Regions from separate parts of the Halopseudomonas sp. T1L2 genome, predicted to be linked through region 1. Evidence: predicted binding sites of a transcription regulator. Region 1 holds the regulator's gene; the other holds the start of a gene.
What was found. Region 1 encodes sigma-54, which starts transcription at its own class of promoters, with help from an activator protein. Its sites were predicted from a motif close to ANTGGCATNNANNTTGCTNT; they were not measured.

Region 1 (4,292 bases):
CGCCAACGGCGGCGGGGGCTCAGGGCGTATCGAAATCGTGATTCAGCCGCGCAGCCGCAATACCGAAGCGCCAAGCGAAGAGCCGGCAACGCCATGACCACATTACAGGCGCGCCATCTGGCCAAGGCCTACAAATCGCGCAAGGTCGTCCGTGATGTGTCCGTATCCATCGATAGCGGCCAGGTCGTCGGCCTGCTCGGCCCGAACGGCGCAGGCAAAACTACCTGTTTCTACATGATCGTTGGCCTGGTCAAGGCGGATGAAGGCCAGGTCACCGTCAACGGCAAGGACGTGACCCGCCTGCCGATGCACGGCCGGGCCCGCGAAGGCATCGGCTACCTGCCGCAGGAAGCCTCGATCTTTCGCAAGCTGACCGTCGCCGAAAATATCATGGCGATTCTGGAAACCCGCAAGGACCTGAACCGTCAGGCGCGCGAGGGGAAACTCGAATCGCTGCTGCGTGAATTCCATATCCACCACCTCAGCGACAGTCTTGGCATGAGCCTGTCCGGTGGTGAGCGCCGGCGCGCCGAGATTGCGCGCGCACTGGCAACCGACCCCAGCTTCATTCTGCTGGACGAGCCCTTTGCCGGGGTAGACCCGATTTCGGTCAACGACATCAAGCAGATCATCCAGCACCTCAAGGACAAGGGCATCGGCGTACTGATCACCGACCACAACGTTCGCGAGACGCTGGACATTTGCGACAAGGCCTATATCGTCAACGACGGCCACATCATCGCTGACGGCGACGCCGAGACCGTGCTGGCGGACCAGACAGTGAAAGATGTGTACCTGGGCCACGCCTTCCGGCTATAAAAGCACCCGCAACTCAGGCATGCTAGCGGGGAACGAGTCCGGACTTCGCCCGGCACATGGTTTGATCAAGCGCACAAGGTATTTCGCGACACAATGAAACCCTCGCTCGTCCTCAAGATGGGGCAGCAGCTGACGATGACACCGCAGCTGCAGCAAGCCATCAGACTGCTTCAGCTATCCAGCCTTGACCTCCAGCAGGAGGTGCAGGAGGCACTGGAAGCCAACCCGATGCTGGAAATGGCAGACGACGGCGATGACGACTACGGCAGCAGCGCCCAGGAAAGCGGCGACGATGACGCCCCCGCGGTAACCCTGCCCGAGCCGGTCTCCCTCGACTCCATCGAGCAGCACGGACAAAACGACCAGGAAGGCAACTGGAATGAACAGATTCCCAGTGAACTGCCGGTCGATACCCAATGGGAAGACGTCTACCAGACCTCTGCCAGTTCGCTGCCCAGCCAGGATGACGAGGACTGGGATTACACCTCGCGTACCGGCACCGGCGAGACCCTGCAGAGTCATCTGGAATGGCAGCTGAACCTGCTGCCGATGTCGGAAACCGATTATCAGATCGCCACAGCGCTGATCGACGGCATCAATGCCGACGGCTACCTTGAAGAGTCGCTGGATGACATTCTGGCCTCCCTGCCCGCAGAGCTCGAAGTCGAACTCGATGAAGTCGAAATGGTGCTGCATCGCATCCAGCAATTCGAGCCGGTAGGCGTTGGCGCGCGGGATCTGCGCGAATGCCTGCTGCTGCAGATTCGTCAGCTGCCCGAGAACACCCCGATGCTGGAACAGGCGACCCGCGTCGTGCGCGATCACCTGGAACTGCTCGGCAGCCGCGATTTCAGCCAGTTGATGCGCCGCAGCAAGCTCAAGGAAGACCAGCTGCGTGACGTGGTTGCGCTGATTCAGACGCTCAACCCCCGCCCGGGCTCGGAAATCGCCTCGGGCGAGCCGGAGTATGTGATACCGGATGTGATTGTGCGCCGCGACGCCAATCGCTGGCTGGTTGAACTGAACCAGGAAGCGGTACCCAAGGTTCGCGTCAACGGCCACTATGCCTCGATGGTGCGACGGGCCGACTCCAGTGACGACAACACCTACCTGCGCAACAACCTGCAGGAGGCGCGCTGGTTCATCAAGAGCCTGCAGAGTCGCAACGAGACCCTGATGAAGGTCGCCACCCAGATCGTCGAACACCAGCGTGGCTTTCTTGAGCACGGCGAAGAGGCGATGAAGCCACTGGTGCTGCATGACATCGCCGAAGCCGTCGGCATGCACGAGTCGACTATTTCGCGGGTTACGACCCAGAAATACATGCACACGCCGCGCGGCATCTTCGAGCTGAAGTACTTTTTCTCCAGCCACGTCGGCACCAGCGAAGGCGGGGAATTTTCCTCCACCGCTATCCGCGCGCTGATCAAAAAGCTGGTCGCAGCAGAAAACCCAAAGAAACCATTGAGCGACAGCAAGATCGCTGGTTTACTTGAAGAACAGGGCATTGAAGTAGCCCGACGGACCATCGCGAAATACCGCGAGTCGCTCAACATCGCGCCTTCGAGCGAACGCAAGAGACTGGTCTAGTACCTGCGAAAACAGGCTCGAATGAGCCGTTCAACGCAGCAGATCCAGTTCAGGGATCACGCAAGTGGCAATACCGGGTGACAGGTCGTCACCCAGCAACAACAAGCCAATCAGGAGATGCCGTATGCAACTGAACATTAGCGGTCACCAACTCGATATCACCGACGCACTGCGCGACTACGTCACCGAAAAAATGTCCCGCCTGGAGCGGCATTTCGACAAGATCACCAACGTCCAGGTCACCCTGGAAGTAGAGAAACTCCGGCAGAAGGCTGAAGCCACCCTGCACATTGCCGGTGGTGAAGTGGTTGCCCTGGCAGAACACTCCGATATGTACGCCGCCATTGACCTGCTGACCGACAAGCTGGATCGCCAATTGATCAAGCACAAGGAAAAGCACATCGACCGTCAGCAAGGCGCGAACGACCGATAACCGGACCTTCACTGCATCACCATGCAAATAGACCACATCCTGACCCCTGAACGTACCTTCGCCGGCGTTCAGGGCGGATCCAAAAAACGTGTGCTGGAGCTGATCGGTAAGCTGGTCGCCCAGCACACCAACCTGGATCCTGACGCCATCTACGAAAACCTGATCGCTCGTGAACGCCTGGGGTCAACCGGTTTTGGTAATGGCATTGCCATCCCTCACTGTCGTCTGGAAGACTGCCACCAGGCCATAGGCGCCCTGTTGCAGCTGGACGGCAAAATCGATTTCGACGCTCTCGATGGCCAACCTGTCGACCTGATCTTCGTGCTGCTGGTCCCGCAGGAAGCCACCGAGCAACACCTGCAGATTCTCAAAATGCTGGCTGGCAAGCTCGACAACGCCGAGCTGCGTGATGCACTGCGCGCAGCACCGGACGCGGATGCGCTTTATCGCGTCATGGTTGGCGACGGCGACGGAGGCTGACATGCGTTTGATTGTCGTCAGCGGCCGTTCCGGTTCGGGTAAAAGCACCGCGCTGCATCTGCTTGAAGACAACGGCTTCTACTGCATCGACAATCTCCCCGCAGGCCTGCTGCCCGAACTGGCCCGCCAGGCAAGACAGAATGATTTCAGCCTGCCGGAAGTCGCCATCAGCATCGACGCCCGCAACCTGCCCAACGACCTGGCACGCTTCCCCGAGCTGCTGCAGGACGTACGCAATGCAGGAGTCCAGTGTGACGTGCTGTTCCTGGCCTCGCGTAACGACGTACTGATCAAGCGCTTTTCGGAAACCCGCCGCAAACACCCGCTGACCGACGGCAACCTGTCACTTGGCGAGGCCCTGGACCGTGAAGCACTGCTGCTGCAACCGATCATCGACCTGGCCACGCTCAAGGTCGACACCAGCCACCTGAATCTCTACCAGTTGCGCGACCACCTGAAACAGCGACTGCTCGGCACCAAGGGCAGCCAGCCCTCGGTCCTGATCCAGTCATTCGGGTTCAAACGCGGCCTGCCGGTGGATGCCGACCTGGTATTCGACGTGCGTTGCCTGCCCAACCCTTACTGGCTGCCCGACCTGCGCGCCTTTTCCGGCCGTGATGCCCCGGTCAGTGATTACCTGGGCAAACAGCCGGAAGTGGAAGATATGTACCAGGACATCTGTCACTACCTGCAGAAATGGCTGCCCCGCTACGCCGCCAGCGAACGCAGTTACATGACCATCGCCATCGGCTGTACCGGCGGCCATCACCGCTCGGTCTACATTGCCGAGCGACTGGTGCGCGAACTGAGCGCCGACACACCCAACCTGCTGATACGCCACCGCGACCTGCCCTGATGCCAAGCTCCCGTGTTCTGATCATCAACAAACTCGGTCTGCACGCCCGTGCCGCCGCCAAGTTTGTGGGCATTGCCAACCAGTACGGCTGCAAGGTCACCATAGGCCATGACG
Region 2 (4,292 bases), 490 kb from region 1:
GCCGCGTGGCGCATGCTGTCACCAAACAGCTGACGATTGACCAGCGGCTGATCGTGGGAGGCCATCTCGCCCACCTCCAGCTCGGCGCGCGCGGCAACGATGCGCTCCTGGGTCTTTTTCAATTCAGCATCCAGACCCGGTGTCGGTGCCGTCAGACGGGGCGCCTCGTAGTCCAGCGCAGCGGTCAGCTCAACGCCACCGGCCACCCGGCGATTGGCGATGATCGACGCATCAGCGCCCAGCTCATCGCGAACCAGCTTCATCGCCTGGCGCATGTCTGCGGCAAAGAAACGTTTGACTTTCATGGCTGACCTCGTCGCTTTTCTGGCACCGCCCGCTGGCGGTTGCTGTCATTCATTCAGAGTGCTGCAGTTCAGTTCTGGCCAACCGTCGCAATGATGGTGACCTGCTTGCTGTCCGGAATTTCCTGGTAGGACAGTACATGGGCGCCCGGGGCTGCGTAGCGTACAAACTTGGCCATCATCATTCGAATCGGCCCCGCCACCAGCAGTACTGCCGGCTTGCCCTGCACTTCCTGCCGTTGTACGGCATCAGACAGTGAGCGCTGCAACTTCTCGGCCATGCCAGGCTCCAGCAACATACCGTCGTCGGCGCCCTGACCGGCCTTCTGCATACTCTGTAGCAACATCTGTTCCAACCTTGGCTCCAGCGTGATCACAGGCAGCTGAGAGTCAAGCCCCACAATGCTTTGCACGATTGAGCGTGACAACGCGACACGCACAGCGCCGATCAGCGCGCCGGTATCTTGACTCTTGTTCGCGTTGTTGGCGATGGCCTCGGCGATGGTCCGGATGTCACGAACCGGCACCTGTTCCTGCAGCAGGCCCTGCAGCACCTTGAGCAGGTTGGACAGGGAGATCAGCCCCGGCACCAGCTCCTCGGCCAGCTTCGGCGACGCCTTGGCCAGCACCTGCATGAGCTGCTGCACTTCCTCATGACCAATCAGCTCGTGGGCGTGCTTGTAGAGAATCTGGTTGATATGGGTGGCAACCACGGTGCTGGCGTCAACCACGGTATAGCCGAGTGACTGCGCCTGATCCTTCTGGTTAGGCTCAATCCAGACTGCGTCCAGACCAAACGCCGGATCCTTGCCGGGCACACCCTTGATCTCGCCAAAAACCTGACCCGGGTTGATCGCCAGCTCACGGTCGGGGTAGATCTCGGCCTCGGCCACACCCACGCCCATCAGCGTCAGGCGGTAGGCATTGGGCGCCAGATCAAGGTTGTCGCGGATATGGACCGAAGGCATCAGAAAGCCCAGATCCTGCGAAAGTTTCTTGCGAACGCCCTTGATCCGCGCCAGCAGCTGCCCACCCTGATTGCGATCAACCAGCGGGATGAGTCGATACCCGACTTCAAGCCCGACCATGTCAACCGGGGTCACATCATCCCAGCCAAGCTCGCGGGCCTCCGGCGCCTGAACGGCCGGCAACTGGGCCTGCTGACGCTCTTCCTGCACCTTTTCTTCCTCCTTGGCCTGCTGACGCTTGGCGATGAGGTAGGCACCCGCCGCCGCAATCGCACCGAGACTGAGGAAAGAGAAGTGCGGCATGCCAGGGATAAGCCCCATGACGATCAGAATCGCCGCAGCCACCGCCAGCGCCTTGGGTGAGGCAAACATTTGACGCTGAACCTGCGCCCCCATGTCTTCCGAGGAGGAAACCCGGGTCACCATGATCGCCGCGGCAGTCGAAAGCAGCAGCGACGGGATCTGGGCAACCAGGCCATCACCGATGGTCAGCAGCACATAGATGCGACCGGCCTCGGCAAACGGCAGCCCGTGCTGCGCCATGCCGATAGCCAGACCACCAATCACGTTGATGAACAGAATCAGCAGGCCGGCGACGGCGTCACCGCGCACGAATTTGCTGGCACCGTCCATGGAACCGTAGAACTCGGCCTCCTGGGCCACTTCCTGACGACGCGCCTTGGCCTGATCCTGATCGATCAGACCGGAGTTGAGATCGGCATCGATTGCCATCTGCTTGCCCGGCATGGCATCCAGGGTAAAGCGCGCACTCACCTCGGAAATTCGGCCTGCGCCCTTGGTGACAACCACGAAGTTGATGATCATCAGGATCGCGAACACCACCAGACCAACGACGTAGTTACCGCCAATCACCACCTCACCGAAGGCCTGGATTACCTTACCGGCCGCATCCCCACCCTCGTGGCCATACAGCAGCACTACGCGGGTCGAGGCCACGTTGAGCGCCAGACGCAATAAGGTCGAGACCAGCAAGATGGTCGGGAAAACGGCAAAATCCAGCGGTCGCAGCGCGTAGGCGCACACCAGCAATACGACCAGCGACAACGCAATATTGAAGGTAAACAGTACGTCGAGCAGAAATGGCGGGATCGGCAGCATCATCATGCCGAGCATCACCAGCAGCAGAATCGGGATACCCAGACTGCCGTGGCGCAAGCCGGCCAGATTGGTCCGCATATTTCCCATCAGTTGCGCGCGATCGACAGCCATTGGCGAAAAAGTCCCCAGATCAAATATTTGACGCAGATTGCGTTGTACCCGGGACTACGCAAGAAGCGTTCCACTTTAGGAACCCGCAGGCCCGGTACAGGTCTACCAATGGCTGTTCGCCTGCACTCGAGTTCTGCTTCGTCCCGGCAAACCTTCTGATAAACTGCCTGACGCTGTAACGGCAAAGGATGGCCAGATGACTGACCCGGCAGATTCGTGAGCACCGAACGCTGCCATCCACTGCCACTACAGCCCGATACTCGCCGGCTGGTCGCAACCCGAGAGGTATCATGCGCGCGCCTATCGCTCTGCTACTTGGACTGAGCATCGCCCTCAGCGGATGCCAAACCCTGTCTGAACCCGACAGCCTGCTGAGCCGTTCCGGTGAAATAATCAGAACCCAGAGCCAACGCCTGGCCGACCTGGCCTCGAGACTGACCAGCGACCCGGCTGCCCGGCAGCGCCATGCCGACGTCGAAGCGCTGTTCGCGCAACCGTACATCGATCCCCTCACCCGCTACCTGAACGCCCACGCCGACGATCCGGTCTACTCAGACTACATTCCACTGGTCGAAGAAGAACGAGACAGCCGCTGCGAGGCCATCGGCCAACGCTACGCCGCCGAGCAACCGACCCGCGACAACTTGCGGAGACTGCGTGCCGGCTATCAGTTTTCCTGCCCAAACCAGGTGGGCGCGTTTGCAGCCCGGGTACCGCAGCCCGCAAGTACACCGTCCAGAAGCAGCCCAACCACGGACCAGCAGGAAACCTGCTACCTGCTGTTTGCCATCCGCAACTACAGCCAGGCTGGCAATGCCTGCCGCGCTGCAGCCGAAGCAGGCGATGCCAAGGCCCAGCATCACCTGGCAAGCATTGCCGACAGCACCGGGCAAGGCGACACGGCACTGCGCTGGGCCCGCGACTCTGCCGAACAGGGCAATACTGCGGGCCAGCTGCTGCTGGCTGATCTACTGCAGCGACAAAACAGCAGCGAAGCCGACAGGGACGCCTTCAGTTGGTTGAAAAAGGCAGCCGACAGCGGCCAGCCCGAAGCCCGCTATCAGCTGGCCCTGGCGTATCTGAACGGAACCGGAACCGCCGTCAGCCCGAACAAGGCCGAGGAGCAACTGCGTCGGGCCGCCCTGGCTGAGCACATACCTTCAATACTTCAGCTGGCTCGCAACCACCCAGACACCGCGTCTGCCCGCCGCTGGCTAACCGAGGCTGCAGAGCTTGGGTCAGCCGAAGCGCAATACCGTCTGGGGCTTGATTACATGCAGGGTAATGGCGGCCCGCAAGATCTGGAGCAGGCATACTTCTGGCTAAGTCTGGCGCTGGTGAACGGAGAGTCCCGCGGCCGACGCTACGTCGAACAGCTGTCTGGCCAACTCAGCAATGACCAGCTGACCAGTGCGCGCAGCGCCCTGCAACAGCGTATCAACAGCCGCTAAGGTTGAGGGTGACAGGGATGCTGCCAGTCAAACGCGCAATCATGGTTCTGCTCAGCCTGCTGGTAGGGCTGTTCCTGCTCGGCAGCTGGTTGATCGCCAGCCTGAATCTGGAGTTCGCCGAGAATGCGATGGGTACGTTGCGCGAACGCCAGATTACCGACACCTTTTATGCCAACCTTGATCGCATCAATGCCCATCACCGACTGATGGAGCAGAGCACCCGCGGGCTGGCCCGAGCCGGCGGACTGCTGCTGCGCAACCCTGCCGATCCGGCGACGCAGGCAGATACCCTTCGCAACGCCCTGCAGGACTTTCCCGACAGCTACGGCAGCAGCCTTTGG

Region 2: flhA (flagellar biosynthesis protein FlhA) is a predicted target of sigma-54. The motif match lies at 2,556-2,575, and genes of this name have one in related genera.

The regions. Positions count from the first base shown of each region.
Region 1 covers NZ_AP040865.1:2,210,497-2,214,788, forward strand. Annotated here, with positions in the region: gene lptA (lipopolysaccharide transport periplasmic protein LptA) at 1-97, shown strand, start outside; gene lptB (LPS export ABC transporter ATP-binding protein) at 94-819, shown strand; gene ACZ5WQ_RS10380 (RNA polymerase factor sigma-54) at 913-2,409, shown strand; gene hpf (ribosome hibernation-promoting factor, HPF/YfiA family) at 2,534-2,842, shown strand; gene ptsN (PTS IIA-like nitrogen regulatory protein PtsN) at 2,864-3,322, shown strand; gene rapZ (RNase adapter RapZ) at 3,324-4,178, shown strand; gene ACZ5WQ_RS10400 (HPr family phosphocarrier protein) at 4,178-4,292, shown strand, end outside.
Region 2 covers NZ_AP040865.1:1,721,439-1,725,730, forward strand. Annotated here, with positions in the region: gene flhF (flagellar biosynthesis protein FlhF) at 1-305, opposite strand, end outside; gene flhA (flagellar biosynthesis protein FlhA) at 374-2,500, opposite strand; gene ACZ5WQ_RS07985 (tetratricopeptide repeat protein) at 2,791-3,951, shown strand; gene ACZ5WQ_RS07990 (EAL domain-containing protein) at 3,969-4,292, shown strand, end outside.